3 regions of the Serinicoccus sp. JS2-9 genome follow, and region 1 is predicted to be linked to each of the others. Evidence: predicted binding sites of a transcription regulator. Region 1 holds the regulator's gene; each other region holds the start of a gene.
The links. Region 1 encodes LexA, which represses DNA repair genes until DNA is damaged. Its sites were predicted from a motif close to TCGAACANNTGTTCGA; they were not measured.
Positions count from the first base shown of each region.

Region 2: a site for LexA is predicted at 3,276-3,291, ahead of recA (recombinase RecA). Genes of this name have one in related genera too.
Region 3: a site for LexA is predicted at 3,652-3,667, ahead of AC5PYY_RS10445 (DUF6504 family protein). Genes of this name have one in related genera too.

Region 1 is NZ_CM180091.1:1,971,613-1,981,483, forward strand. It holds gene AC5PYY_RS09640 (LysR family transcriptional regulator) at 1-726, opposite strand, end outside; gene AC5PYY_RS09645 (patatin-like phospholipase family protein) at 900-2,204, shown strand; gene AC5PYY_RS09650 (response regulator transcription factor) at 2,364-3,098, shown strand; gene AC5PYY_RS09655 (sensor histidine kinase) at 3,101-4,627, shown strand; gene AC5PYY_RS09660 (Sir2 family NAD-dependent protein deacetylase) at 4,624-5,535, shown strand; gene AC5PYY_RS09665 (PRC-barrel domain-containing protein) at 5,594-5,926, shown strand; gene lexA (transcriptional repressor LexA) at 5,999-6,721, opposite strand; gene AC5PYY_RS09675 (LysM peptidoglycan-binding domain-containing protein) at 6,994-7,416, shown strand; gene AC5PYY_RS09680 (hypothetical protein) at 7,448-8,026, opposite strand; gene AC5PYY_RS09685 (L-lactate dehydrogenase) at 8,121-9,056, shown strand; gene AC5PYY_RS09690 (glycoside hydrolase family 65 protein) at 9,003-9,871, opposite strand, start outside.
Region 2 is NZ_CM180091.1:3,096,726-3,106,596, forward strand. It holds gene miaB (tRNA (N6-isopentenyl adenosine(37)-C2)-methylthiotransferase MiaB) at 1-517, opposite strand, end outside; gene AC5PYY_RS15020 (hypothetical protein) at 721-1,143, shown strand; gene AC5PYY_RS15025 (regulatory protein RecX) at 1,300-1,986, opposite strand; gene recA (recombinase RecA) at 1,986-3,050, opposite strand; gene AC5PYY_RS15035 (NYN domain-containing protein) at 3,362-4,489, opposite strand; gene AC5PYY_RS15040 (aspartate kinase) at 4,757-6,028, shown strand; gene AC5PYY_RS15045 (aspartate-semialdehyde dehydrogenase) at 6,034-7,200, shown strand; gene AC5PYY_RS15050 (VOC family protein) at 7,311-7,694, shown strand; gene AC5PYY_RS15055 (DUF3046 domain-containing protein) at 7,876-8,097, opposite strand; gene AC5PYY_RS15060 (AEC family transporter) at 8,088-9,122, opposite strand; gene AC5PYY_RS15065 (carboxyl transferase domain-containing protein) at 9,191-9,871, shown strand, end outside.
Region 3 is NZ_CM180091.1:2,151,825-2,161,695, reverse strand. It holds gene AC5PYY_RS10455 (DNA polymerase III subunit alpha) at 1-2,523, opposite strand, end outside; gene AC5PYY_RS10450 (SAV_6107 family HEPN domain-containing protein) at 2,529-2,996, opposite strand; gene AC5PYY_RS10445 (DUF6504 family protein) at 3,132-3,596, opposite strand; gene AC5PYY_RS10440 (polyprenyl synthetase family protein) at 3,962-5,047, shown strand; gene AC5PYY_RS10435 (Rv2175c family DNA-binding protein) at 5,115-5,453, opposite strand; gene AC5PYY_RS10430 (lytic transglycosylase) at 5,643-6,914, shown strand; gene pknB (Stk1 family PASTA domain-containing Ser/Thr kinase) at 6,977-8,947, shown strand; gene AC5PYY_RS10420 (molybdopterin-dependent oxidoreductase) at 9,014-9,607, opposite strand; gene AC5PYY_RS10415 (threonine aldolase family protein) at 9,604-9,871, opposite strand, start outside.

The sequences.
Region 1 (9,871 bases):
CCCGGCGGCCACGAGGCCGAGCACGGCCACGTAGTCCTCGGTTTCGAAGGTCACGTCCGGGTCGAAGCCGGCGCCGTGCGCCAGGGTGAGCAGGTGGCCCCGGCAGCGTGGGCAGCCCGCGATCCACCGGTCGGCCGAGAGGTCGGCCAGGTCGACCTCGTCCTGCGCGGCCAGCTCGTGGCCGCGGGGCAGCACCAGCATGACGGGGTCGTCCAGGACGTCCATGACGACGAGGCCGGCGAGGTCGTCCTCGCCGCGGCCGGCGTCCGTGCCCTCGTAGGAGAAGGCCACCGCCAGGTCCACCGCACCGGCGCGCACCGCCGCCAACGACTCCGGCGGCTCGGCCTCGCTGAACTGCACGGTCACCGCCGGGTGGCTCTGCCGCAGCCGGGCCAGCGCCCGGGGCACCAGGGTGGCCGACGACGACGGGAACGCCATGAGGCGCACCCGACCCGCCTGCAGACCCGCGATCGCGACCACCTCGGCCTCGGCCTCGTCGATCCGGTCCAGGATCTCCCGGGCCCGCACGGCGAGCAGCTGCCCCGCCTCCGTCAGCCGGACGCTGCGCCCGATCCGCTCCACCAGGGCGGTGCCGGCGCGCTGCTCCAGCCGGCGCACCATCTGTGACACCGCGGGTTGGGTGTAGCCCAGCGAGTTCGCGGCCGCAGTGAAGGAGCCCTCCTCCGCGATGGCACGCATGACCCGCAACCCTGCCGCGTCGAACATGCCCCAGAGCATACGGGGGCGGCCGCCTGCCGTCGCCGGTCCCTGCCCGCCTCGGCGACCTGTTCGTCACGTCCCCGCCCCCGACACCCGGGACGACGTTCACGTCGTCGTCACCTGCGGGGGCTGGAGTCGGAGGCGTGCTCCAGTCGCACCACGTCCCTCCGCCGCACGGTGTGACCGGCGACCCCGCCCTCGCCCAGCTCGAGGCCGCGCGGGCGACCGCCCACCACGGGCCCTCCGCCCGACGACCACGCCACGGTGCTGCGCTGTGCCTGTCCGGCGGGGGCTTCCGGGCGGCGCTCTTCCACCTCGGTGCGGTCCGCCGGCTCAACGAGCTGGGGGCGCTGGGCCGGCTGCGCACCATCAGCGCCGTCTCCGGCGGCGCGATCGTCGCCTCCCTCCTCATGCATCCCGACCTGGAGTGGCCCGAAGCGCAGGGGGATCCGGCTCCGGTCGGGGGGCTGGACGAGCTGGTGGCCGAGCCGCTGGCCCGGCTGTGCGGCCGCAACCTGCGCACCCCCGCGCTGCTGTCCCGCCTCCGGCCCAGCGGCTGGGCCCGCGCCGACGCCAGCGTCGGCGTGCTCGCCGACGAGCTGGAGCGCGTCGTCCCCTGGTGGGGCACCGACCTGCGCGAGCACCGCCGCGGCGGTCCGGCGATCCTCACCGGTGCCACCGAGATCGGGTATGGCGTGTCCTGGCTCTTCGCCGATCCCCGCTCGGTCGGTCCGCGGGGGCGGGTGGGCGACCACCGCCTCGGCTACGCGGCGCCGCCACCCGGGCTGCGCATCGTCGACGCCGTCGCCGCCTCCTGCGCCTACCCACCGTTCTTCGCGCCGCTGGAGCTCGACGGCGCCACGCTGGGCCTGGTGGGCGGCGTGCCCGACCCGGACGAGCCGGAGCCGGTCCAGGCCTCGCTCGGCCGGCGCATCCAGCTCGCTGACGGCGGCGTCTACGACAACCTCGGACTGGAGCCCGTCTGGTCCGACCACCAGACGGTGCTCGTGAGCGACGGTGGCGCCGTCTTCCGCAGCCGACCGGCCGGATCGGTGCTGGGCCGGCTGGGGCACCTGCTGGCCATCGCCTCCAGCGGCGGCCAGACGGCCCGGCTGCGCTGGTTGCGGGCCAGCTTCGCCGGGGGGCTGCTGGACGGGGCGACCTGGTCGTTGGAGGCGCCGGGGGCGGTGTCCCGGGTGCCGGGCCACGGGCCGGGTGGAGAGGTCCGCGGGGGTTACTCCGCCGACGTGGTCTCCACCATCAACCGGGTGCGCACCGACCTGGACGCCTTCAGCCGCGGCGAGCAGATGGTCCTTGAGCGTCACGGTTATCTCGTCGCGGACGACTCCGTGCACCGACACAGCCCGGCGACCGTCGCGCTGCAGGCCCCGCTCGACCCGCCCCACCCGGAGGTAGCCGGTCCGAAGGAGGCCGTGGCGATGCTGCGTGGCTCGGCCCGGATCACCGCGCTCGGGCGTCGCTGAGACCCGTCCGCGCCCCTTCCGACCGAGAGCCTCGTCTGATCACTCCGGCAGCCTGATCTGTCCGGTTCGGCAGCCTGGTCGATCCTCCGGGCGGGCACGCACAGGAAGCGCACAGCAGACGCACACGGACCGCACGGGGTGGCAGGATGGACTACACCCATGACGCCGACGACCTCTCCCCAGCTCACCCGCCTCGACGGCAGCCCCGTCCGCGTGCTCGTGGTCGACGACGAGCCGCAGCTCACCGAGCTGCTGTCGATGGCGCTGCGCTACGAGGGGTGGCAGGTCCAGACTGCCGGGACCGGGATGGACGCCGTGCGCGCGGCCCGCGAGTTCGCCCCCGACGCGGTGGTCCTCGACATGATGCTCCCGGACGTCGACGGCATGGAGGTGCTGCGCCGGATGCGGGCGCACGAGCCGGACGTGCCCGTGCTCTTCCTCACCGCGAAGGATGCCGTCGAGGACCGCGTCGCCGGCCTCACCGCCGGAGGAGACGACTACGTCACCAAGCCGTTCAGCCTGGAGGAGGTCGTCGCCCGGGTCCGTGCCCTCATGCGCCGCACCGTCGTCGTCGCCGAGGAGTCGAGCTCGGTCCTCGTCGTCGGTGACCTCACGCTCGACGAGGACAGCCACGAGGTGTCCCGCGCCGGCGTCGAGATCTCCCTGACCGCGACCGAGTTCGAGCTGCTGCGCTTCCTCATGCGCAACCCGCGCCGGGTGCTCTCCAAGGCCCAGATCCTGGACCGCGTCTGGCACTACGACTTCGGCGGCCAGGCCAACATCGTCGAGCTCTACATCTCCTACCTGCGCAAGAAGATCGAGCAGGGCCACGACCCGATGATCCACACCATGCGCGGCGCGGGCTACGTCCTCAAGCCTGCCGCGGGTTCCTGACCTTGGCGGCGACCCGTCGGGCCCGCTCGCTGCGGGCCAAGATCGTGACCTCGGTCGTCGCGATCTTCGCCTGCGTCCTGCTCCTGTCCGGCCTGGTCACGACCGTGGCGCTACGCCAGCAGCTCGTGGGCCAGCTCGACGACGACCTGCGGCTGTCGGCCGAGCGGACCAGCGGCGGGTTCGGCGACGGCGGTCCGCCTGCGGACCGTGACGACGAGGAGCCGGGCGGTATGCCGCAGCTCGGCCCTCGTCCTCCGGGCGGCGGCGACCGGTCGCTCACGGTGGTCGTCGAGGACGTGAGCAGCGATGTCCCCACCGTCTCGGTCAACTCGGTCGTGACGACGGACAACGAGTTCGCCGCCCTCGACGAGGAGCAGCTCGACGTCCTCGTCGCCGCCGTGGAGGACGAGCAGGGCGACGCGGGCCAGGAGGGTGACGTCGGCCCCTTCTCGGTGGACCTCGGCGCCGCGGTCGGCGACTACCGCATCCTGGCGACGCGCTCGGAGGGAGCAGGGGACTCCTTGGTCGTGACCGGGCTCCCGCTCGCCGGGGTGAGCGGCACCGTCCAGCGGGCCGTCATCATCCTGCTGCCGATGGCGCTGCTGTCGCTGCTCGCCGCCGGCGCGGGATCGGCATACCTGGTGCGGCGCAACCTCGCCCCCCTGGACCGGGTCGCCGCCACCGCTCGGTCCGTGTCCGAGCAACGCCTGGAGCGTGGCGCGGTCGTCGTGAGCGACCGCGTGCCTCAGGGCGCCACCGACCCGGACACCGAGGTCGGCCAGGTCGGGCAGGCGCTCAACGACCTGCTCGACACGATGGAGTCGGCGCTCTCGGTCCGGCACGACAGCGAGCAGCGGGTCCGGCAGTTCGTCGCCGACGCCTCGCACGAGCTGCGCACCCCGCTCGCATCGATCCGGGGGTATGCCGAGCTGTCCCGCCGCGAGACCGAGCCGGTGCCCGTCTCGGTCCAGCACGCGCTGCGCCGGGTCGAGTCCGAGTCGCTGCGCATGCAGGGGCTGGTGGAGGACCTGCTGCTGCTGGCCCGGCTCGACGCCGGCCGACCGCTCGAACGCGAGCCGGTCGACCTCACCCTCGTCTGCCTCGACGCCGTCAGCGACGCCCAGGTAGCCGGGCCCGACCACGCGTGGGCGCTGGACCTGCCGCAGGAGCCGGTCGAGCTGGTCGGCGACGAGGGGCGGCTCCGGCAGGTCCTGACCAACCTGCTCGCCAACGCCCGCACCCACACGCCGCCCGGGACCACCGTGACGACCCGGCTGCGGGTGCGCGGCGACCTCGTGGAGGTCGTCGTGGCCGACGACGGCCCCGGCATCCCCGAGGCGCTGCAGTCGACCATCTTCGAGCGCTTCACCCGGGGTGACGACTCGCGCTCGCGGGCCGCCGGGAGCACCGGCCTGGGGCTGTCGATCGTGGCGGCGGTCGCGCGGGCCCACGGTGGGCAGGTGCGCCTGGAGTCGGAGCCTGGGCGGACCGAGTTCGTGGTCAGCCTGCCGGTAGGTGAGCGCCCGTGACGCAGGCCTCGACCGACGCCAGTCCACCCGACCCCGCGCAGACCGTGCCCCCGGCGCGGCTCGTCGAGGAGTCCGGGTATGCCGAACTGCGGCGACTCGTCGGTGCCGGTGGCGTCGTGGCGCTCACCGGCGCGGGCATGTCCACCGCCAGCGGCATCCCCGACTACCGAGGACCGGACGGCACCCGTCGGGTGCAACCGATGCAGCACGGGGAGTTCGTGACCTCCGCGGAGGCCCGGCAGCGCTACTGGGCGCGGGCCTACGCCGGCTGGCAGCGGTTCGCCGCCGCGGCACCGAACCCGGCGCACGAGGCGGTCGCCGACCTCGAGCGCAGGGGTCTGCTGGACCAGGTGATCACCCAGAACGTCGACGGGCTCCATCAGCGGGCGGGCAGCCGGCGGGTGCTGGAGCTGCACGGCACGCTGGCGCGCGTCGAGTGCCTCGACTGTGGCGAGCCGGTGGTGCGCGAGCAGGTGCAGCGCTGGCTCGGCGAGGCGAACCCGGGCTTCCTCGACCACGTGCGCACCGACGGGCGGGTGCGGCCCGACGGCGACATCGCGCTGCCGGAGGAGCTGGTGGGTGGGTTCCGGGCCCCACGCTGCCTCGTATGCGGTGGCGACCGGCTCAAGCCGGACGTCGTCTTCTTCGGCGGGTCCGTCGCCAAGGAAGTGGTGGCACAGGCCTTCGACCACGTCGGGCGGGCGCGCACGCTGCTCGTGCTCGGCTCCTCGCTGCGGGTGATGAGCGGCTACCGGTTCGTGCGGAGGGCGGCGCGCGACGACATACCGGTGGCGGTGCTCACGCGAGGGGAGACGCGGGGCGACGCGGAGGCGACGCTGCGGGTGGATGCGCTCGTCGGTGACGTGCTGCCCCGCCTGGTGCGGGATCTGTCGGGCGGGCCGTCATAGTCTGGTCGTAGTCTGGTCGCAGCGGTCCGGCCCGGGCCGAGAAGGAGGTCAGGTCACGGTGATCACCTACGAGAAGCTGGGTGAGATGTACGACGCGGAGGTCGTCGACCAGGACGGCCACAAGGTCGGCGGGCTCGATCAGGTCTATCTCGACAACAGCACCGGCAACCCGGCCTGGATCTCGGTGCGGACCGGCTGGTGGGGCGGACGGCGGATCTTCTGCCCGGTGTCCAACGCGGTGGTCGACGGCGGCCACATCCGCGTGCCCTACTCGGTCGCCATGATCAAGGAGGCCCCGGAGATCCCCTGCGACGGGCACCTGACCGAGGACGAGGAGGAGCAGCTCTACGACTACTACGCCGTCGACCAAGGCCCGGCACCCTCGGCCTGAGGGTGCGGCGCCTGCCCCCGGTGAGGATGGAGGGGGCCGGGGGAGGCGCCGCGGTCGGTGGGGGTGACGCAGTCAGATGCGGCGCAGGACGGCGGTCACCTTGCCGAGGATGACGGCGTGGTCGCCGTCGATCGGCTCGTAGGACGGGTTGTGCGGGATGAGCCACACCTTGCCGTCGCGGTTGCGGTAGGTCTTGACCGTCGCCTCGTTGTCGAGCATGGCGGCCACGATCTCGCCGTTGACCGCCGTAGGCTGGCGGCGGACCACGACCCAGTCGCCGTCGCAGATCGCGGCGTCGACCATGGAGTCGCCGACCACCTTGAGCAGGAAGAGCTCTCCGTCGCCGACGATCTGCCGGGGGAGGGGGAAGACGTCCTCGACGGCCTCCTCGGCCAGGATCGGCCCGCCCGCAGCGATGCGGCCCACGAGCGGCACGTAGGAGGGGCGCGGGTGGGCGTCGTTGATCCCCGTCTCGTCGATCGTCTCGCTGGAGACCGGCCCGGGATCGGTGTCGCCACGCCGGTAGCCGGGCCCCTCGTCGCCGGGGTGGACCACCTCGATGGCGCGGGGCCGGTTGGGGTCGCGGCGCAGGTAGCCCTTGCGCTCGAGCGTCTTGAGCTGGTGGGCCACCGAGCTCGGTGACGTGAGCCCGACGGCGTCACCGATCTCGCGCAGGCTCGGCGGGTAGCCCCGGTGGTCGACCGAGTCGCGGATGACGTCGAGCACGCGGCGCTGCCGGTTGGTCAGCTCCGCCGCGCCGCCGTCGCGGTCCGGCATCTCGTGGATCGTGGCCATGGTCTCCATCCCCTCATCCGGGCCCCACCCTCTGCGCTCGCCGCCCGGCTGCGGCGCCGGGAGTGCATCATGCCTGGTCAGAAGGTATGTCAGTGGTGGGTGGTTGAGTTCCTGACATGAGCACAGCGTACGCCGGTAGCACGCCGCGGGCAAACATGTGTTCGGTCAGCGTGTCGACATCGTCGCACGCGTGTGCTATCAATAGGACAGACGTGCTATCGGAGATGTGTCCGAAGAGCACCTCGAGAAGGAACACGAGGAAGGTGATCCGCATGAGCACGGCCATCGCGCATGACATCTCGATCCCGCTGCCCGCTCCCAGGCGTCGGAGGGTCGCCCCGGGGCGACGTGGTCACCTGCGCCTCGTCGGTGCCGGGGAGCCAGCCCTGCCTCAGGCGCAGCGCGCGTCGACCCGGCCGACGACGCTGCGGCTGACGCGTCGCGGTCGGCTGGCGCTCACGACGACCGCCGCGCTGGTCGTGGCGCTCGTCGCGGTGTCGATGATCGGCCTGCTCGGACCCGCGGGGGCGACCACGTCGGTCGTCGTCGAGCCGGGAAGCACCCTGTCGCAGATCGCGGCGGAGCAGCTGCCGGACATGCCGCTGAGCCAGGCCATCACGGACATCCAGCGGGCCAACCGGCTGAGCACCACTTCGGTGGCGGCCGGTCAGGAGTTGATCATCCCCGGTCGCTGACCGTGCGGGAGCGAAGCGCCCTGGTTCTGGGTCAGGACGCCCGGCGCAGGGCGTCCCACACCACGGGCATCTGCTCGCAGGGGATGAAGTACCCGATGAGATGCGGGTCGAACATCAGCCCGGTCACGTCGGCCGACTGGTAGGCCTCGGCGGCGTCCACGACCTCCTCCGGGGGCAGAGCTATAGCGCGCAGGTCCTCGTCGGGGGCGACCATGCCGTTCTGGACGGCGAAGTGGCGGGCCCGCTCGGCGCTGGTGAAGGTGAGCAGCATCAACTGGCCCTCGATCTGGGCCGCGGCGGGGGATTCCGCGCCGGGGTCGCCGACCGCGATGAACCACCAGTGCGGCAGGTCCATCGTGGCGCGCCAGAGCGCGGTCATGCCCTCGTGGTCCTCGGGGCCGCTGACGCGGGCCGCCAGCCGGTCGGTCTCGGTCTCCTCCGGCTCGGCCAGCTGCCCGAGATCGGTGGTGCCGCGGCCGGGACCAGTGGCCGCTGGGGGCTGGTCGGGGGACGCGGGGGAGACTGGTCGCTGACCCTCGTGGACGGAGTCCGCCGCCACGTCGTCGGCCGAGGAATCCTCCTGGAACGGCATGTGGGTCGGGTCACTCATATCCTCTATCCGACCACAGGGAGCCGCCGGGGCCAAGCCGGGAGCGGCAGGGGGAGTGTGCGCGCGGGGCCGGCGGTCGCGCCATGATGGACCCATGACAGCCACCAGAGGAGTCAGCAGGGTCGCCGTCGTCGGAGCCGGGTCGGTCGGCGCCACCCTCGCCTACGCCATGCTCATGCGCGGGTCGGCGCGGTCCGTGGTGCTCCACGACGTCGACGCCGCCAAGGTCCGTGCCCAGACGCTCGACCTGCGACAGGGCCTGCAGTTCATGCCGGAGGCGCGGGTCGAGGGGTCCGACGACGTCGCCGTGTGTGCCGGGGCCGACGTCATCGCCGTGACCGCGGGCGCCAAGCAGCAGCCCGGACAGTCCCGGCTGGACCTCGCGGCCTCCACGGCCCGGCTGATGCAGACCCTCATGCCGCGCCTGGCCGAGGTCGCGCCGGACGCGGTCTACGTCATGGTTACCAACCCGGTCGACGTCGTCACCTACGTCGCGCAGCAGGTCACCGGCCTCCCGCAGGCGCGGCTGTTCGGGTCCGGCACGGTGCTCGACTCCGCCCGGCTGCGAGCCCTGGTCGCCCAGCACTGCGGGGTGGCGGTGCAGAACGTCCATGCCTACGTCATCGGGGAGCACGGGGACAGCGAGATCCCGCTGTGGAGCACGGCGACGGTCGGCGCGGTGCCCGTCACCAGGCTCACGACGCGCGAGGAGCGGGACCGGATGGCGCACGACGTCGTCCACGCCGCCTACGAGATCATCCAGGGCAAGGGCGCCACGAACTTCGCCATCGGTGCCTCCGCGAGCCGGATCGTGGAGGCCGTGCTGCGCGACGAGGGCCAGGTGCTGCCCGTGTCCACCCGGGTCGACGGCTACGCCGGCCTCGAGGACGTCTGCCTCTCCGTGCCGACCGTCGTCGGTGCCGGCGGCGCGGAGCGCCAGCTCGCGCCCACGCTCGACGACACCGAGACCGAGGGGCTACGCGCCAGCGCTGCCTCCATCCGTTCGGCGGCGCGCTCGCTCGGCTTCTGAGGCCGAGACCACGGCCACCGGACCCGTCGTGTCGTCCAGGTCGATGCTGTGCGGCACCACGCCACCCGGGCGCGCCGGCTGGCCGTCGCGCCGGTCCGTGGGGGTGCTCGCCGCCGAGGCCTGCGAGGTGGGCGCGCCGCGCAGGCGGGGACCCTGACCGTCGAGGGGGACGACGACCTCGTCGGCGCCGACGTCGACCGGCTCGCCGCGCACCACGAGGGTGACCCGGTCACCGACCTCGACCGCCAGCCGGACGGACTCCTGCTCCACGGTGATCCGCACCCGGGAGCCGTGCCACCGCATACGCCACGTGATCCTGGCCCACCCCTCCGGCAGGCGCGGGTCCAGCGTCAGCTCACCGCCGTGGTCGCGCATCCCGCCGAAGCCCGCGACGAGCGCGCTCCACACACCGCCGGTCGAGGCGACGTGCACCCCGTCCGCGGCATTGCCGTGCCGGTCGTCGAGATCGACGAAGAGCCCGGCGTAGAAGTAGCGCAGCGCGAGGTCGTGGTAGCCGACCTCGGCCGCGACGATCGACTGGACCACGGCCGACAGCGTCGAGTCCCCGGTGGTGATCGGGTCGTAGTAGTCGAAGTCGGCGAGCTTCTCCTCCGGCGTGAAGGCGTCCCCGGCGAGGTAGAGCGCCAGCACCACGTCCGCCTGCTTGAGCACCTGGTAGCGGTAGATGACGAGCGGGTGGTAATGGAGCAGCAGCGGCCGCTTGTCCTCGGGCGTCGCGTCCAGGTCCCAGACCTCGCGCTCCAAGAAGTGGCTGTCCTGCGGGTGCACCTGCGCCTGCGGCTCGAAGGGGATGT
Region 2 (9,871 bases), 1.1 Mb from region 1:
ATGTGCAGGTGTTGTTGCACCCGACCGAGATGGACACCCAGCCGGAGTAGGCCGAGTCCCGTCGGGTGGGCAGCGTCGAGGGGAAGGTCTCGAGCGACTCCAGGATCTCGACCTCGGCAGCCTTGTTGTGCCGAGCGCGGTCGAGGAGGGCCGGCAACGAGCCCACGTTGTGGGTGCCGAAGACGACGTCCACCCAGGGCGCCCGCTCCACGATCGTGGAGCGGTCTTTCTGCGCGAGGCACCCGCCGACGGCGATCTGCAGGTCCGGGTTGGCCTGCTTGGCCGGTCGCAGCTGGCCGAGGTTGCCGTAGAGCTTGTTGGCGGCGTTCTCCCGTACCGCGCACGTGTTGAAGACCACCACGTCGGCGACCTCGGGGCGCTGCGGCTCGGGCACGCTGGCCAGATCGACATACCCGGCCGTCTCGAGGAGACCGGCCAGCCGCTCGGAGTCGTGGACGTTCATCTGGCACCCGTGGGTGCGCACGTCGTAGGTCTTGGTGCTCGCTGTCACTGCCATCGCACCCTCCAGGATACGGCGTCGAGGTGGCCCGGCAGGCATCCGAGCCAGCCCGGAGGGCATCCGAGGCGGCCCGCGGCGACTGCGGCATCCGGCCACCGAGGACACGCGGGCCGTCGGCGGCCCCGAGCCGGCCAGACCCTGCCGCCCGGACGTCCGCGGCGCTACAGTGCTCAGCACGACGCAGGCGAAGGAGCACCGTCATGAGCGACCAGGCCGACCGGGAGACCATGGGCGACGATCTCGGCGTGTGGAGCGTAGACGCTGAGGATCAGCTCCAGCCCGAGGACACGCTCGACGGGCAGGGCGACGTGCTCGACCGGGGATACGTCACCAGCGACCACTACCACGGGTCGAGCGCGTTCGGAGTGACGGCCGCGGAGCAGTCGCAGGAGGAGACGATCGACCAGCGCGAGCGCCAGGAGGAGTCCCAGCGCTGGGCCGAGCGGCACCGTCCCGACGGCGAGGCGGAGCGCATCGCGCACGAATGCCGCACCACGAGCTGGGACTCCCCCGAGGAGTCCGCCATGCACTACCACGACCCGGACGACAACCCGGCCGATTCCGAGCTCACCGAGGTCGAGTGGGACCCGTCGGACGAGGTCCCCCGCGACGAGGAGGAGTAGGAGTAGCGCGCGGGCCGCGATCTTGGTGCGGCCGGGTGGCTGCGGGGGTTGGCGGAAGCATCGTTGGCGTCTGCGGGCAGGGACGACCAAGGGCCTGGCATGCATGCCAGTCTCGTCCGCGACCCATCCGGCTCCGTGCCTTGCTCCTGGTGGGAATCAGTCCCTCCCGTGCTCCGGTAGCCCGTCGAGCGCCTCCCGGATGACCTGGTAGGACACGCCGGAGCCGTAGCCCTTGCGCGCCAGGAAGCCGGCGAGCCGCCGCGTCTGGACCTCTCGGTCGAGGCCGCGCATGGTCCGCAGTCGACGGGCGACGAGGGCGCGCGCCTGCTCGCGCTCGTGCTCGGGATCGACGTCCTCGAGCGCGGCGTCGACGACCTCGTCGGCGACGCCCTTGTGGCGCAGCTCCTGCCGGAGGGCACCGGCGGCCAGCCCCTTGGTCTCCTGCCGGGAGCGCACGAACATCTCGGCGTAGGCCTCGTCGTCGACCAGGCCTACTTCTCCCATGCGGTCGAGCACGCGGGTGGCCACCTGCGGGTCGCAGTCCTTGTCGCGCAGCTTGTCCTCGAGCTGGCGACGCGTGCGGGGCCCCATGGCGAGCTGGCGCAGCACGATCTTGCGGGCCACCGCGTGCGGGTCGGGCTCGGCCTCCCGCGTCGTCGTCCGCCCCGATGGGCCCGCTGCCTCGGCAGGGCCGGCACGACCGTCTAGGCCCTCCCGGCCACCGGCCCCGCCTTCAGGCCCGGCACCAGGGTCGGCACCTCCGCGGAGACCGTAGGCGCTGGCAGCCGACTCGGCGGCCGCCAGCGCTTCCCGGGCCGCGGACAACCGGTCCGCGGTCGCCATCAGAAGTCGACCGAGACCTCACCGGTGACCGGGTCCACCCCGTCCGGCAGGTCGTCGGAGGCGACGGCGGGCGCGGCGCCGATCCCGAGCTTGGCCTTGATGTCGCGGTCGATGGTGTCCGCGATGTCGGGATTGTCCTTGAGGAACTGCCGGGCGTTCTCCTTGCCCTGACCCATCTGGTCGCCCTCGTAGGTGTACCAGGCCCCGGACTTGCGGACGAAGCCGTGCTCCACGCCCATGTCGATGAGGCCACCCTCGCGCGAGATCCCCTGGCCGTAGAGGATGTCGAACTCCGCCTGCTTGAACGGCGGCGACACCTTGTTCTTGACGATCTTGGCGCGAGTCCGGTTGCCGACCGCGTCGGTGCCGTCCTTGAGCGTCTCGATCCGCCGGACGTCGATCCGCACCGAGGCGTAGAACTTCAGCGCCTTGCCACCGGTCGTGGTCTCCGGCGAGCCGAACATCACGCCGATCTTCTCGCGGAGCTGGTTGATGAAGATCGCGGTGGTGCCGGTGGAGTTGAGGGCTCCGGTGATCTTGCGCAACGCCTGGCTCATGAGCCGCGCCTGCAGGCCGACGTGGCTATCGCCCATCTCGCCCTCGATCTCGGCCCGGGGCACGAGTGCGGCGACGGAGTCGATGACGATGATGTCGAGCGCCCCGGAGCGGATCAGCATGTCGGCGATCTCGAGCGCCTGCTCACCGGTGTCCGGCTGGCTCACCAGCAGGGCGTCCGTGTCGACCCCGAGCTTCTTGGCATACTCCGGGTCGAGCGCGTGCTCCGCGTCGATGAAGGCGGCGATGCCGCCGCCCTTCTGGGCGTTGGCGACCGCGTGCAGAGCCACCGTGGTCTTACCGCTGCTCTCCGGGCCATAGATCTCCACCACGCGTCCACGGGGCAGCCCGCCCACGCCGAGCGCCACGTCGAGAGCGATGGCACCGGTCGGGATGATCTGGACCGGCGGACGGTCCTCGTCACCGAGACGCATCACGGAGCCCTTGCCGTGCTGCTTCTCGATCTGGGCCATGACCGTGTCCAGGGCCCTGAGCTTGTCGTTCTGCATCCCGGCGGACCTGGTGGATCCGGCCGTCTTGCTTGCCTGCGGCATGTCCTGCTCCTTCGTCTCGTGGCGGGCGCGCCTACCTTCGACCGACCTCTGCGGGACCATCCGGTTGGGTGGCTCCGATGTCTGCGTCAGACGCTAGGCGCCCCCTCCGACAGACCCCACCGGCACCACACGATCTGTGGACGACGGGACCCGCCCGGGGCACCATGTGGATGACCCTAATCGAAAATCTGTACGAGACCTCACTGCGACACGCAGCGGCGTGTCGACGGGTCCAGACGGGAGCGGCGAGCAACCGCCACCCGCGCTCAGGGCGCGGTCACGACATACCCGGAACCGCGCCGCTCCAGGTCGACCAGGCCGGCGGCCGAGGCCCCCTTGACGAACTGCAGGAAGGAGCCGTAGCCGAGCGGCTTTTCCGAGAACCCGTCACGACGCTGGCGGACCTGGTCCTTCAGGCCCGAGAGCGCCACGCCCGAGCCGTCGTCGAGCCCTGAGACGGTCTCACGCAGCAGCAGGAAGGCGTCCTGCCGGCCGCCCTCCTCGGGCAGCGTGACCTCCGGATCGCCCTTGGCGGGGCCGGGGCTGAGCTCGATGATCCCGCGCCCGGCGAGGTGGTCCAGCAGCTCACCGAAGGCGCGGAAGCCGTGCGCCGCCTCGGAGAAGGTCGAGTCCTTGCGCACGAGCGTGCGCTTGAGCACCGAGGCCGTCACCGCCCCGCCCGAGCTCCGCTGCAGCCCCGACACGGTCTGCGCGACGAAGGAGGCCAGGTCGCTCGAGGGCTGATCGACCGCCGTCTCCTCGGCGTCCTCGACCACGTCCTCGACGTCCTCCGCGTCGGCGGCGGCGTCCTCCCCTGGGGCCGAGCCTGCACCCCCGCCGGAACTGGCGGCGTCTCGGCGCCCGCGACGGGACCGGCCGCGTCCGCGAACACTCTGCTCGGCGTCCTGGGCCTCGGCCGGCACGACGCCGTCCAGGTCGTCGTAGTAGAGGAACTCGTCACAGGCGGGCGGCAACATCGTCGAGGTCGAGTCGCGGACCCCGAAGCCGATCACCCGCTTGTTGAGCTCGCGCAGCTTGTGCACGAGCGGGGTGAAGTCGCTGTCGCCGGTGCAGATCGCGAAGGTGCTGATGTAGTCGCGCTCGTAGGCCAGCTCGATCGCGTCCACGGCCATCTTGATGTCAGCGGCGTTCTTGCGGGAGGCGCCCATACGCTGAGTCATCTCGATGAGCTCGACGTGGTTGCGCGTGAGCATGCGCCGGTCCTCGTCGAAGTAGGACCAGTCGGCGTACGCGCGCCGGGTGACGACCCGGCCGCGCTCCGCGAGGGCGTCGGCGACGGGCCGCAGGTCGAAGGGCACGCCGAGGTGGTCACGCGAGCCGAGCGCGAGGTTCTCGTAGTCGATGAGCAGCGCGATCCGGTCCTCGTCATCCATGGCCCCGAGGGTATGTCGTACGCGGGCCCGCGACCATTCGCGACGCCCGGTCGGGCGTGGGGCAACCCTTCGCGACGCTCGGTCGGGCCCAGGGCAACCCTTCGTGACGCCCGGTGGGGCGTGGGGCAACCCTTCGCGACGCTCGGTCGGGCGTGGGGGAACTTCCCCGGCGTCAGGCGCACCGCCGCTCGCCCCCTAGACTGGCGCCCGGGGTCGGGACGCCGGCGTCTCCCCTGCCCACGCCATACCCCCTGCACAGGAAGTCCCATGGCTCTGCTCGTGATGAAGTTCGGCGGCTCCTCGGTCGCCGACGCCGAGGCGATGCGCCGCGTCGCCCAGCGGGTCGTCGCCGCCCACCGGGCGGGCGACCAGGTCGCCGTGGTCGTCTCCGCCATGGGCGACACGACCGACGACCTGCTCGACCTGGCCGGCCAGATCTCCCCCGGCACGCCGCCGCAGCGGGAGATGGACATGCTGCTCTCGGCCGGCGAGCGCATCTCGATGGCGCTGCTCGCGATGGCGATTGAGCAGCTGGGGGTGCCGGCGCGCAGCTACACCGGTGCCCAGGCCGGGATGCGCACCGACACCGCGCACGGTCGCGCCCGGCTGCTCGACGTGCAGCCCGACCGCGTCCGCCGCACGCTCGACGACGGCGCGGTCGCGATCGTGGCCGGCTTCCAGGGCATCTCCACCGACGACGACATCACGACGCTCGGTCGGGGCGGCTCGGACACCACGGCCGTCGCGCTGGCCGCCGCGCTCGGCGCCGACGTGTGCGAGATCTACACGGACGTCGACGGTCTCTACACCGCCGACCCCCGCATCGTCCCCAGCGCGGAGCGGGTCACGCGGATCACCATCGAGGAGACCCTGGAGATGGCGGCGCACGGCGCCAGGATCCTGCACCTGCGCGCGGTCGAGTACGCCCGTCGCTTCCAGGTGCCCCTGCACGTCCGCAGCAGCTTCTCCGACCGGGAAGGCACCTGGATCCTCGTCGGACGACCCCTCACGGAGGACACCATGGAAGAGCCCATCATCTCCGGCATCGCCCACGACAAGTCGCTCGGCAAGGTGACGGCAGTCGGCATACCGGACCGACCGGGCGCCGCCGCCGCGGTCGTGGGCGCCGTCTCGAAGGCGGGGGTCTCGATTGACATGATCGTGCAGAACGTGTCCACCTCCAACGCCGAGACATCCGACATCTCCTTCACGCTCCCGGAGACCGATGGCCAGACCGCCGTCGCGGCCGTGCGCGAGCTGCAGGAGCAGATGGGCTTCGCCGACGTGCTCTTCACCAGCCACGTGGGCAAGCTCTCGCTCGTCGGGGCCGGGATGCGGTCCAACCCCTCGGTCGCGAGCCGACTCTTCTCCGCGCTCGCCGACGCGGGCGTCAACATCGAGATGATCAGCACCTCCGAGATCCGCATCTCGGTGATCTGCGACCAGTCCGATCTTGAGGACGGGGTGCGGGCGGTGCACACGGCGTTCGACCTGGACGCCGCGGAAGAGGCCGTGGTCTACGGCGGGACGGGACGGTGAGCACGATGAGTGAGGTCGATGTGAGCGCGCAGTGTGAGCCGTCGCAGCACCCAGACACGACCGGGACCGAGGCGTCGGCCGGGCGCCGGCTGCACGTGGCGATCGTCGGTGCGACGGGCCAGGTCGGTGCGGTGATGCGTCGGCTGCTCGCCGAGCGGGACTTTCCGGTCGCCTCGGTGCGCTACCTCGCCTCGGCCCGCTCTGCCGGAGGCACCCTGGAGTGGTCCGGGTCGGCCCGCGGCGCCGAGGGGTATGACGTGGCGCGCGACATCGAGGTCGAGGACGTCGCGACGGCCGATCTCTCGGGCATCGACGTCGCGCTCTTCTCCGCCGGCGGCAGCGCCTCGAAGGAGCATGCGCCCCGGTTCGCGGCTGCTGGTGCCGTCGTGGTCGACAACTCCTCAGCGTGGCGGATGGACCCGTCGGTCCCGCTCGTCGTGAGCGAGGTCAACCCCGACGACCTGGCCCTCGCGGTGGACGAGGGTGGCCGCCGGATCGTGGCCAACCCCAACTGCACCACGATGGCGGCGATGCCGGTGCTGCGGCCCCTGCACGCCGAGGCCGGACTGGAGCGGTTGCGGGTGGCGACCTACCAGGCGGTGTCGGGTTCGGGCCTCGCCGGAGTCAGCGAGCTCGCGGACCAGGCGCGCGCCGCCCTCGGCGGCGATCTTCCGGTGGAGGCGCTCACGCACGATGGGTCAGCCCTCCGGCTCCCCGAGCCGGCAGCCTACGTCGCGCCGATCGCCTTCAACGTCCTGCCGATGGCGGGCGACCTCGGGGCCGACGACGAGACGACCGAGGAGATCAAGCTGCGCAACGAGTCGCGCAAGATCCTCGGCATACCGGAGCTGGCGGTGTCGGGCACCTGCGTGCGGGTGCCGGTGTTCACCGGCCACAGCCTCGCCGTGCACGCCGAGTTCGCCGAGCCGATCACCCCGGAGCGCGCGACCGAGCTGCTCGCGGAGGCGCCAGGCGTGGCGCTGGCGGACGTGCCGACGCCGCTGCAGGCGGCCGGTCAGGACCCGTCCTACGTCGGGCGCATCCGGGTGGACCAGTCCGTGCCGGACAGTCGCGGCCTGGTTCTCTTCATCAGCAGCGACAACCTGCGCAAGGGCGCGGCCCTCAACACCGTCCAGCTGGCCGAGGTGCTGCTGGAGCGCGCCCACCTCTGACCGGCAGCCCCGTCTGCCGACTCCGGCAGCCCCGTTTGCTCACTCCGGCAACCCGGTCTGTTCACTCCAGCAGCCCGGACTGCTCGATCCGGCGCGCCTAGACTGCCGAGATGGCCTCGACCCGCCTCTACAGCACCGTCTTCGACTGCCAGGATGCTCTCGCGCTCTCGCGCTTCTGGGCCGCCGCCCTGGGGTGGGAGTTGCGCCAGCAGGAGCCGGGGTGGGCCAGCGTCGGTGATCCCGACGGGACCCAGCGCCTCGGCTTCGGGCCGGTGCCGGAGGGCAAGGCGTGCAAGAACAGACTCCACCTCGACCTGCTGCCGGAGCAGGGGGTCAACCGCGCGGCGGAGCGGGCACGTCTGGAGAGTCTCGGCGCCCGGCTCCTGGAGACCGTCAGGGCGGACGGAGTCGTCGCCCACGACGTGATGGCCGACCCCGAGGGCAACGAGTTCTGTCTCCTCGAGCCGCACCCGGGCTACTTCGCTGCGGAGTGACCAGACCACCCTCGGTGCGCCCATCGAGGCTCTCGGACCGAGCAGACGAGATATCCCGGGGCTCTAACGTGTCAAGCGGCGGTTGGTTGGCGGTGTGCCCAGGCGGGGCTGCCGGAGTGGACAGACCGGGCTGCCGGAGCCGGCAGACGGGGCTGCCGGATAGGGCAGACGAGGCTGGCGGTCAGGATCGGGGTGGGGTGTCGGGGAGGTGGTGGTGCTCGGGGGAAACCTGCATGTCCCGGCACACGGCCTCCCACACCCTCCGGGCAGGTTCACCCTCCTCCAGGGCTGCCTCCGCGGTGCGCCCCCCGAGACTGCCGAGCGTCTGCGTGCGGGCCACGATCGCGCCATACCCCTGGCCGAACTCCTGCTCGACCAACGCCCAGAACTCGCTCAACCGCATTGGTTCAGGCTACGTGGCCCAGGACGCGCAACCGGTCGGAGCCCCGCATCAGAGGCACGACGGCGGAGCGCGCCCACCACCGACAGGAGCGGCAGGCTGCCCACCGGCTCCCTCAGGTGAGCACCGCGGTGACGAGCAGCATGACCGGCAGCGAGAGCATCGTCGTGAGGAAGACACCGTCCCTGGCGATGCGTTCGCCGCGGCCGTAGGCCACGGCGAGCACGTAGACGTTCTGCGCCGTCGGCAGCGACGCCATGACGACCGCGGCCAGCACCTCCTCGGCGGCGAGCCCGAGCACGGGGCCGGCCACCAGACCCGCCACCACCGGCATGAGGAGGAGCGACGCCGACCACCGCGAGGGGCTCGGCGAGGCCGCCCTTGCCCGGCAGCGGCGAGAGCCGCAGCGAGATGCCGAAGGCGATGAGCATGCACGGCACCGCCAGGCCCCCGATGAGCTCGACCGGTGCCAGGAGCAGCGCCGGAGGCGTCCACCCCACGAGGTTGACCATCAGACCGAGCACCGTGCCGATGGTGAGCGGGTTGGTCGCGGGCGAGCGCAGCACGCGGCGCCACTTCACCCGTCCTCCCTGGGTGGCATCGAGCGCGGCCAGCCAGGCGGGCTGGAGGAAGAGCAGCTGGAGGAAGAGGATCGGTGCCGACCACGAGGCGTCGCCGAGCACGTAGATCGCGATCGGGATGCCCAGGTTGTTGGCGTTGACGTAGCTGGCTGCCATGCCCCCCATCACCGCGTCCGTCCACCGCCGCTGCAGCACCAGCCGGGCGAGCACGAGGTATGCCGTCGCGCACACCGCGACCGCGATCACGGTCGCGACGAGGAAGCCGGAGAAGATCACCCGGACGTCCGCGCGCGACACGATGAGGAACAGCAGCGCCGGCGAGCCCACCCAGAACGTCAGGCGCGCCAGCATCCGCTGCTCGTCGCGCCCGAACAGGCCCGTGTGCGCCAGCAGCCAGCCCACCGCGACCACCGCCGCGATCAGCGAGAACCCCTCCAGGACAGCCACCACGAGGGTCCATGATCCGCCATGGTGGATGCCAGGGGGACCACACCCCTGCTGCTAGCGTTCGGCCCATGGCAGAGCCCCGGGACACGCCCGACCCCTCGGACCCTGAGACCGACGTCGACGAGGTCTTCGGCGAGGGTGGCGTCACCCCGGACCTGCTCGACCGTCGACCGGTCGTCCCCCGCACCGTCGCCAGCCTCTACGAGTCCCGGCCCGGGCTCAACCCCACCCGGGCGATCAACACCTTCGTCGACGCGGTCTCTCTGCAGGAGCGCTTCGGCCACCTGCGCGTCGTCGACGACCTCATCGGCCTGCAGCGCCGCGTCGGCGACACCATCGAGCGCTACACCGACAAGCTCCGCAACGCCGAGGCCCGCAGCGAGCGCAGCGAGTCCGCCCGCTTCGGCATCGGCCACTTCGGGGACGAGCGCGCGGTCGTGTATGTCGTGGACTGGGCCTTCTTCGCCGGATCGCTGGGTGAGGTGGCGGGCGAGAAGTTCGTCCAGGCGGCCGAGCTCGCCGAGCGCGAGGGGCTGCCGCTCATCAGCATGGGTGCCTCTTCGGGGGTCCGGCAGCACGAGAACGTCCTCGGCCTGGTGCAGATGCAGCGGATGGCGGCCGCCGCCAACAAGTTCCAGCACACGACCAACCGGCCCTACATCTCCGTCCTCGCCGGCCAGGTGTGGGGTGGGATGTCGGCCAGCGCGGTGCCGGTCGCGGACCTCATCGTGGCCCTGGAGGGCACGGAC
Region 3 (9,871 bases), 180 kb from region 1:
CGCGTCGGCGGCGGAGTATCCGCGCGCGGTCGCGGCGGCGCGCCACCACACCTCGACCTCGTCCTGCCCCGACGGGCTGCCCATCGCCCGCCGGACCTCGTCGGCCTGGGCCAGCGACACCCCGGTCGTCTCGGCGACGATCTGCAGCACCTGCTCGTGGAAGACCACCACCCCGCAGGTCTGCTTCAGATAGGGCACCAGGCTGGGGTGGAGGTACTCCGGCCGGCCCCACCCCTGCCGGGCGTGCAGGAAGGGCCGGATCATGTCCGACTTCACCGGCCCGGGGCGGAAGAGAGAGATGTCGATGATGATGTCGGCGAAGGTCTCGGGGGCGAACTTGCCGACCAGCTCGCGCTGACCTGGCGACTCGATCTGGAAGCAGCCGAGGGTGCGGGTGGACTGGATGAGGGCAAAGGTGTCCGGGTCGTCGAAGGGCACCTGCGTCCGGTCGTCCAGATCGACGCGCACCCCGTCGACGCGTTCGACCTCCTCGATCGCGTGCGCCATCGACGACTGCATCCGGATGCCCAGCACGTCCAGCTTGAGCAGCCCCAGCTCCTCGACGTCGTCCTTGTCGAACTGGCTCATCGGGAAGCCCAGCCAGCTCGCCTCGACCGGGGTGCGGTCGAGCAGCCCGGTGTTGGAGAGGATCACCCCGCACGGGTGCATCGCGAGGTGCCGGGGCAGCCCGTCGAGCGACTCCACCAGCTCCAGCAGCTGCTGCATCCGAGGGGCATCCAGACCCTGCCGTCGCAGCTCGGGCAGGTCGCGGATGGCGGCGCGGGCGTCGCGCGCCCGGATGTGCGGGAAGGCCTTGGCGATGACGTCGATCTCTCCCGGCGGCAGTCCCAGCGTCGCCGCGACATCCCGGACCGCGTGCCGCACCCGGTAGGTCTCAGCCATCGACACGCACGTCACCCGCTCGGACCCGAAGTGCTCGAGGATGAGCTCGTAGAGCTCGGTGCGCCGCGCCGACTCCACGTCGATGTCGATGTCGGGCAACTGGGCGCGCAGCGGTGAGCAGAAGCGCTCCATGAGCAGCCCGTGCTCCATCGGGTCGACCCCGCTGATGCCGAGCAGGAAGGTCACCAGACTGCCGGCGCCCGAGCCCCGCGCCGCCACCCGGACGCCCTGGTCGCGGATCAGGTCGCAGACCTGGGCCACGGTGAGGAAGTAGGTGGGGTAGCCCAGCCCGGCGATGACGCCCAGCTCGTCGTCGAGCCGGTCCCGGACCTGACGCAGGTATGCCGTCGTCGACCCGGGATAGCGCGTCGCGACCGCCTGGGCGCACCGCTCGGTGAGCACCTGGTGCGCCTGACCGACCCCGGACACCCCGAGGATCTCGGGCTCCGGCAGGTGGACGGCACCGATCCCGAGGTCGGAACGCTGGTCCTGGTGGCACTCGAGCGCCAGCGACAGGGTGTCGCGCAGCAGCACCTCGGCCCGGGCGCCGGGACCGCCGGCGACCTCGAGCTGCCGGGCCAGGGCATGCATGGCGGCGGTGCCCGCGAGATGGCCGGCGCTGCTCACGCGATCGAGGTGGCGCTCGTCCAGCGCCACCATGCGTCGGGCGGCGTCGAGGACGTCCACCACCCGCGCCTGCTCCGGCAGCGCGTGCCGGACCGCAGCGGTGAGCACCGCCGGGATCCCCACCTCCCGTGCGAGTGCCCAGAGCGCACTGGCGTGGCCCAGACTGCCGGGACTGCCCTCGGGCCCCCCGTGGCAGACCACCTCGACCCGCACCCCGCCCCGCGGCACCAGCTCTACCCACCGCTGCAGCAGGCGCCGGGCCAGGTCACGACGCCGGGCGAGCACCGCCCTCCCCACGTCGGAGTCGGGTCCGAGGAGCAGGACGACCGGCGCCGCACCGCAGACCGCGGCCGCGGCGCGGGAGATGAGCTCGGGGGTGGTGCGCGGCACCGACCGCTCCCCCGCCAGGTGGGTGTGGGTGACCAGCCGGCACAACCGGGCCCACCCCACCCCGGGCTCCAGGCCCGACCGCTGCCCCCGGGCCAGCAGCACCACGCGCGGCTGCTGATCGTCGACCAAGGCACCGCCCTTCACGGGACTGCTGCGTGGCGCGCGCCGCTCCGGACCCGCATCGGGCCCGGTCTCTCCCCAGCCGCGACCAGGGGCGATCCGGTCGCCGCCGCGCGTGCCCCACCCCTCCCCGTCACCTCGCCTGTCCGGTGCACCCCATCCGGACCGGAGCCCGGTCACGTGGGCCGTCGACGCCGTCGCCCGGCCCGACACCGATCCCGACCCCGCCCCTGACCCCGGGCCGTCGAGCGCCGGTGAGGAGCCCAGCGCCAGGTCCACGCCCAGCACCGGGGCGATCCCGGCCTCGCCGCAGGCACGGACGAAACGCACCGCGCCGTAGAGCCCGTCCCGGTCGGTCAGACCGAGCGCGGGCTGCCCCAGCTCGGCCGCCCGGGCGACCAGGTCCACCGGGTGGGAGGCGCCGTAGCGCATGGACGCGCTGGAGGCGACGTGCAGATGGACGAAGTCGTCGGTGCTGCCCACCGGGCTCACCCGTGACCCAGCGGGGACAGCTCGTCGGGCAGCGGGATCTCGCAGGGCAGGTGCAGCGCGGCCCGCACCAGCTCCAGGAAGTGCTCCCCGGAGCGCACCAGGTCGTCGGCATCGCGGGCGGTCACGGCGTCGGCACCCCGCTCCAGCGCCAGTCTCCGCCGGCCGGAGTCGGCGAAGAAGACGGCCCACTCGGCCAGCTCGGGCGCCACCGTCGGGAGCATCTCCCAGACGCTGCGCGGGCGGCTGCGCCGCGTGGGGACGGTGCGGGCCGCGAGCAGGGCCGCCCCGGCCCGCAGCGCCGCCAGGTGGGCGTAGGTGTAGCGCTCGGCGGCCGTGCTGCTGTGGCAGGCCTGCAGGAGCACCCCGCGGGAGCGCTCCAGCAGGTCCAGAACGGCACCGGCGGTGGCTCCGGGCACCAGGTCCGCCACCTCCTGCCGCGCGTCGGTGATCGTCATCTCGCTCATCCCTCTCTGCTCGCTCGCGTGTCCTCGTGCTGCGCCATCTGTCTCGCGCCGCTGCCTGTCTCGTGCTGCGCCGTCCGCCTGTCGTGCTGTCTGCCTGTGCTGTCGTGCTGCGCCGTCCGCCCGTCGTGCTGGGTCTCAGTCGGTCACGCGGTCCAGGCGCCACCGCTCCCCCTGCACCAGGTCGTAGACCCCGGTGCCGCTGGACCGGCCGGCGCCGGCCTCCACCCGCCAGACGACCCGCTCCAGCTCGGGTCTCGTCGCCCGGTCGCGATCGACGTCGGCCCTGCCCTCGACCGCGATCTGCTCGACCCCGGCCCTGACCTCGGCCCTGGCCCTGACCTCGGCCATGGCCCTGACCTCGGTGTCGACCTCGGTGCCGGCCCCGACCTCGGCGTCGGGATCGATGCGCCACCACGGCACCCGCTGAGTCCACCGGGCCAGCACCGCGCGGACCACGTGCACCCGCCCGCGCCACAGGAAGAGCGTGGGGACCTCGACGGTGCTGCGCGCACCGCCCGGCAGGGCACCCTCCAGCCGCACCCCGTGCTCACCCGCCGCGCCCCACCGGACCTCGATCTGCTCGTCATACCTCCTGCTCATGACGCTCTCCTCACCTGTCGTCCGGGCACCACAGCCCTTCCGGACCGAGATCGAATCGAACTTGTGTTCGATGTGCGACAAATGTACGACTCGGCGCCGACAGACTCAACCCCCAGGCCAGGATCGACCCTTCCTGTGGACAACTCCCACCCCCCTGGTCGCGACCCCGCACCATGGACCCACGGCCCGGGCCGCGGGAGGGGGCGGCCCGGGCCATCCACCCCATACCGTCTAGGCTCGACCTCAGGGACTCACCCGACCGGGCGGCGTCGACGCGGTGCCGGATGCCGCCCGTGCAGCATCGCCGGCAGCGCCACCACCCGGAGCACCACCGTCCGCAGCACCACCATCCGCCAGGAGGATCCGTGACGCACGCGCTGGACGGCGTCGACCTGCGCCCGCGGGTGCAGCGGGCGCTGGACTCACACCTCCAGCACCAGCGCGAGGTGCTCACCGACCTCGGCGACCCCATGGGGCCGCTCGTCGACGCCGTCTCCGACCTGCTCGTCGGCGGCAAGCGACTGCGGGCCGCCTTCCTCTACTGGGGCTGGAGGGCGCTCGGCGGACCCGACGACGACGCCGTCGTCCGGGCCGCCAGCTCGATGGAGATCTTCCAGGCCGCGGCGCTCCTGCACGACGACGTCATGGACAACAGCGACCTGCGACGCGGACGGCCGACGGCGCACCGCGCCTTCTCCACGCTGCATCGGGAGCGCGGGTGGACCGGCGACCCCGAGCGCTTCGGGCACGCCGCCGCGATCCTCGCCGGCGACCTGTGCCTCAACTGGACCGACGAGGCCTTCAGCACCAGCGGCCTGCCCGCCGAGGCGCTCGACCGCGCGCGACCGGAGTTCGACCGGATGCGCACCCAGCTCATGGGCGGCCAGTTCCTCGACATGCTCGAGGGAGCCCGGGGCTGGCTCGATCTCGACCACACCGACCGGATCGAGCGATCCCGCACGGTCATCCGCTACAAGAGCGCCCGCTACTCCGTCGAGCAGCCGCTGCTCATCGGCGCGCTCGCGGCGGGTGCGTCACCCCAGACGCTCCGCCGCTTCGCCACCTATGGCGCCGCGCTCGGCGAGGCCTTCCAGCTCCGGGACGACGTGCTCGGCGTGTTCGGCGACCCCGCCGAGACCGGAAAACCAGCCGGCGACGACCTGCGGGAGGGCAAGCACACCGTGCTCGTGGCCCAGGCGCTCGAGCACGCCGACGCCGCGGGCGCCGCCCTCGTCGAGGCCAGCCTGGGCGACCCCGACCTCGACGACGCCACCGTGGATGCCTGCCGACAGGTGCTCGTCGCGTCCGGTGCGCTGCGGCATACCGAGGAGATGATCTCGGCCGGAGCGCAGGAGGCCCTCGACGCCCTGGCGGCCACCGACGGGCTCACCGAGGAAGGGCGCGGCGCCCTCACCGAGCTCGTCGCGATCTGCACCGACCGCGCGACCTGACGAGGTCGGACGGGACGGTCGCCCTGCTGACGCCGACCCGGTCGCGCCCGCCGCAGAGCGGGAGTCCCTAGAAGGCGTGCTCCTGCGCCCGGCGCCGGACCTCGGTCTTGGCCCCCGCGTGCAGGGAGGCGATGGCGCTTCCGCCCGAGAGCGTCTCGTCGGGGGTATGCAGCCACTCGATGATCTCCTCGTCGCTGAGACCCCCGTCGGCCAGCACGGTGATCGTGCCGCGCAGGGAGGGCAGCGGCCCGTCGGCGACGAGGAAGGTGCTGGGCACCATGACCGCGTGGTGCTCACCCCGCCGTTGCCCGACCAGCTCGCGTTCCTGGAGCCACCGCTTCACCTGTTGCAGCGAAGCGCCGGTCCGGTCCATGACGTCGGGGACCGGCAGCCACTCGGGAATCACATTGGTGTCATCTAGCACAGTCCTATCCAATCACGTGTGAAGACACGCCGGAAGGGTGGCGTGACCTGCGGAGAGAGGGTACTGTCCCTGGTGTCTCACCGGCCACGCTGTCCCCCCTGTCCCACGTGTGTCCCGCGAGTCACGCCTGTGCCATCACCCACGCTCGTCACCGTCACTGGAGGAAAAGACGTGAGTCCCCTCTTCGCCGCCCTGCCCCCCGGCGATCTGCCCTCGCACGCCTACGTCGCCCCGACCGGCGTGCACGCGACCGCGACCCTGGTGACCGCACCGTCCGAGCGCACCCACACCGTCTCCTCCGGCGAGACCGTCTACGGCATCGCCGCCCGCTACGACGTCAGTCCCCAGGCGATCGTGCGCGCCAACTCCCTTCCCCAGGGCGGCCGGTGGATCCTGCCCGGGGCCCGGCTGGTCATCCCGGGCGAGGGAGGCACCACGGCCGCCCCGGAGCCCGGTCGCTCCGCGGGCGGTTCTTCCTCGGCCAGTTCCTCGAGCAGCTCCTCGGGCGGCACCGTCACCGTCCGCGCCGGCGACACCCTCTCCGGCATCGCCGCCCGGCACGGCACCACCGTCTCCGCGCTCGCCCGCACCAACAGCATCAGCAACACCCGCCTCATCTACCCCGGCCAGAAGCTGCGCCTGCCCGGATCATCCGGGTCCTCCTCCGGCTCGTCTTCGTCCGGGTCCTCCTCGGGGTCCTCCTCCAGCCGCTCCTCCGGCGGCACCGTCACCGTCCGTGCCGGCGACACCCTCTCCGGCATCGCCGCCCGGCACGGCACCACCGTCTCCGCGCTCGCCCGCACCAACAGCATCAGCAACACCCGCCTCATCTACCCCGGCCAGAAGCTGCGCCTGCCTGGATCATCCGGGTCCTCCTCCGGCTCGTCTTCGTCGGAGGCCCCCACCCCGCTGAACCGCCCCTACGACGAGAGCACCATCGGCGACCTCAAAGTCGGCGAGTCTGTGCCGAACACCTTCCTGCACTACCGCTACAGCGACGGCGTCGCCCGCTCGGCCGCGGCCAACCGCGACTACCTCGCGTCCGTCGACGTGCCCAGCCGCGCCGCCATGCGCGAGCTCATCGTCCGCACCAGCGAGCGCCACGGCGTCGACCCCGACCTCATGGTCGCCGTGTCCTACCAGGAGTCGGGCTGGAACCACCGGGCCGTCTCCCCCGCCAACGCGATCGGCGCGATGCAGGTCATCCCGAGTTCGGGCGACTGGGCCTCCTCGATCATCGGGCGCGAGCTCAACCTGCTCGACCCCGAGGACAACGTCACGGCCGGCGTGGTCATCATGCGCACCCTGCTGCGGTCGGCAGGGTCCACCGACCACGCCATCGGCGGTTACTACCAGGGCCTGGGGAGCGTGCGGCAGTACGGCCTCTTCGCGGACACCCGGCAGTACGTGCGCAACATCACGCACTTCATGACGACCCTCTGAGACGGCATACCGAGCCCCTTCACCTCCCACGGGGCGGCGAGCCCGCTCCGTAGAATCAGGACGTGAGTGAGGCGCCCCCGACCGTGTACGACCGCGTCATCGACGGTCGTTACCAGGTGGAGGCCGAGATCGCCCGCGGGGGGATGGCGACGGTCTACCGGGCGCGTGACCTGCGACTGGACCGGCCCGTGGCGCTCAAGGTCATGCGCGCCGACCTCGCTGACGACGACTCCTTCGTGCGCCGCTTCGTCCAGGAGGCGCGCGCCGCGGCCCGGCTGCAGCATCCGCACGTCGTCAACGTCTACGACCAGGGCGAGGACGAGGAGGTCGTCTTCCTGGCCATGGAGCTCGTCGAGGGGCCGACGCTGCGCGAGGTCATCCGGGCGCGGGCGCCCATGTCGGCGCGCTCCGCCCTGGAGCTGCTGCTGCCGGTCGTCGAGGCCCTCACCGAGGCGCACCGCCGCGGCCTCGTGCACCGCGACATCAAGCCGGAGAACGTCCTGCTCGCCGGCGGCCGCCGCACCGGGGTCAAGGTCGCCGACTTCGGCCTCGCCCGCGCGATCTCCGCAGCCGGCCAGCAGGCGAGCGCCGAGATGCTCTGGGGGACGGCGGCCTACCTCGCGCCGGAGCAGGTCGAGCGCGACTCGAGCCACGTCGACACCCGCACCGACGTGTATGCCGTGGGTCTGCTCCTCTTCGAGCTGCTCACGGGTGGCAAGGCCTTCCCCGGCGGGGACCCGCTCCGGGTCGCCTACGAGCACGTGCACGGCAGCGTCCCGAGCGCGCGCCAGGCGGTGCCGACCGTGCCGGTGGCGGTCGACGACCTGCTGCGGCGCGCCGCCGCGACCGACCCCTCGGACCGCCCCGGCGACGCCGGACAGCTGCTCTCCGAGATGCGGGCCCTGCTGCGCGACGTCGACCCCGAGGAGCTCGACGCCGTTCCGGCGCCGCCGGACTCCGAGCGCACCCAGGAGGTGGCCCGGGGAGGCGATGAGACGCAGCTGGTCGGCGCCGGCGGAGGCTCCACCCGAGCGATCCCCGTGTCACCGCCCTCGGGCGACGGCCACTACGCCCGGACCACCGGTAACCGCCCGTCGGGCAGCCGTCCGGCCGGCGGACCGGCGGCGTCGCCGCCGCGACGACGCCGCGGTGGGCGGGTCCTGCTCACCGTGCTGCTCCTCGCGCTGCTCGGCGGGGGCGGCTACGCCGTGTGGTGGGCCGTGGCCGGCCCCGGCGTGCACTCGCCGATGCCTGTCGTCGCCGACCTGACCGAGGAGGAGGCCCGCCAGTCCCTCGAGACCGAGGAGCTGGACCCCGTGGTGAGCTACGCCTACTCCGAGGACGTCGCGCGTGGCGTCGTGATCTCCTCCGACCAGGAGCCGGGCGCGACGCTGCGGCACGGCACCGACGTCGCCCTCGTCGTGTCCCAGGGCCCCGAGCGGTATGCCGTTCCGCCCCTCTCGGGGCTCCCGCTGGAGTCGGCGCAGGAGGCGCTCGCGAGCGTCAACCTCGCGCTCGGCGACCAGACGCGCGAGCACCACGAGTCCGAGCCCGAGGGGCGGGTGCTGCGCACCACCCCCGAGGCCGGCGAGCCGCTGCCCCCGGGCGGGACGGTCGACGTCGTCCTCAGCGACGGCCCGGCCCCGGTCGAGGTGCCGGACGTGACCGGCCGGTCCGAGCAGGAGGCCACGCAGACCCTGCGCGAGGCCGGCCTCACGGTGACGGTGGCACCCGACGAGGTCTTCGACGACGAGGTGCCGGCCGGCGACGTGGTGCGCCAGTCGCCCAGATCGGGCGCCGTGGAGCGGGGCAGCACGGTCACCCTCACGGTGTCGAAGGGTCCCGAGCTGGTGACCGTGCCCCAGGTGGTGGGCCGGCAGTTCTCTGCTGCGGAGGAGGAGCTCACCGAGCTGGGGCTGACGGTCACCCGGGAGGACGTCCGCGGCGGCTTCTTCGGCACCGTACGGGAGCAGTCGGTCGAGCCCGGTGAGGAGGTGCCGGTCGGCACCGAGATCGTGCTGGCGGTCGTCTGACCGGGTCCGTCCCGGAGCAGGCAGGTGCCTGGCCCACGCGGCGCGGACGCACCGGCGGGCAGCACCTCAGTCCTGGTGCGCCCAGCGCTCCTCCTGCTCGACCCGCCCGCGGGGGTGGTAGCCGTGCGACTCCCACCAGCCTTGCTGGGCGCGGTGGTGGTAGGCCAGCTCGACGACCCACTTGGGCCCCTTGAAGCCGTAGAGGTGCGGGAGCACGACGCGCGCCGGCCAGCCGTGCTCAGGAGTCAGCGGCTCCCCGTCGACGCGATAGGCGAGCAGGGCGTCGGGATGGCGCAGGTCCTCGAGGAGCACCGCGGAGGAGTAGCCACGGACCGCCGCCAGCACGACGTGCTCCACGCCGTCCTCGGGCGGGGCGAGCTCGAGGACGTCGCGCATCCGCACCCCGCCCCAGACCAGGTCGGGCACGCTGTGCCGGTCCACGCAGTGCAACCCGGCACCGACCTCGACGTCGTCGAGCTCGCCGAGCGCCTCCCAGTCCAGCAGCGTGATCCCGCCGTCCCGCGTGGCACCGGCCACGCTCAGATTCCAGCGGTCGGCGTCGAGGTGCGGCACCCGGCCGTAGTGGGAGGGGCGCCAGGTGCGCGTCACCCGCTGGCCCGGCGGCAGCGCCGCCGGTGCTCCTGCCTCTCCCCCGGTCACGATCCCGCGCCGGCCCCTCGCGCCCGCAGCAGGTCGAGCAGCACCGAGGCGGCGTGCTCGGTCATCGTGTCGTCGACGTCGAGGTGCCACACGAAGCGCGCGTGCCGCCCGTCGGTCGGGTAGCCGTGGACCCCGGCCTGCCCGGCCGCCGCGATGAAGTCGGCCGCCGCCCAGCCGGCGGCCCCGACGTCCAGGACCAGGATGTTGGTCTCGACCTGACTGGGGTCCACCACGTCCGGGTATGCCGCCCCGACCGCGAGCGCG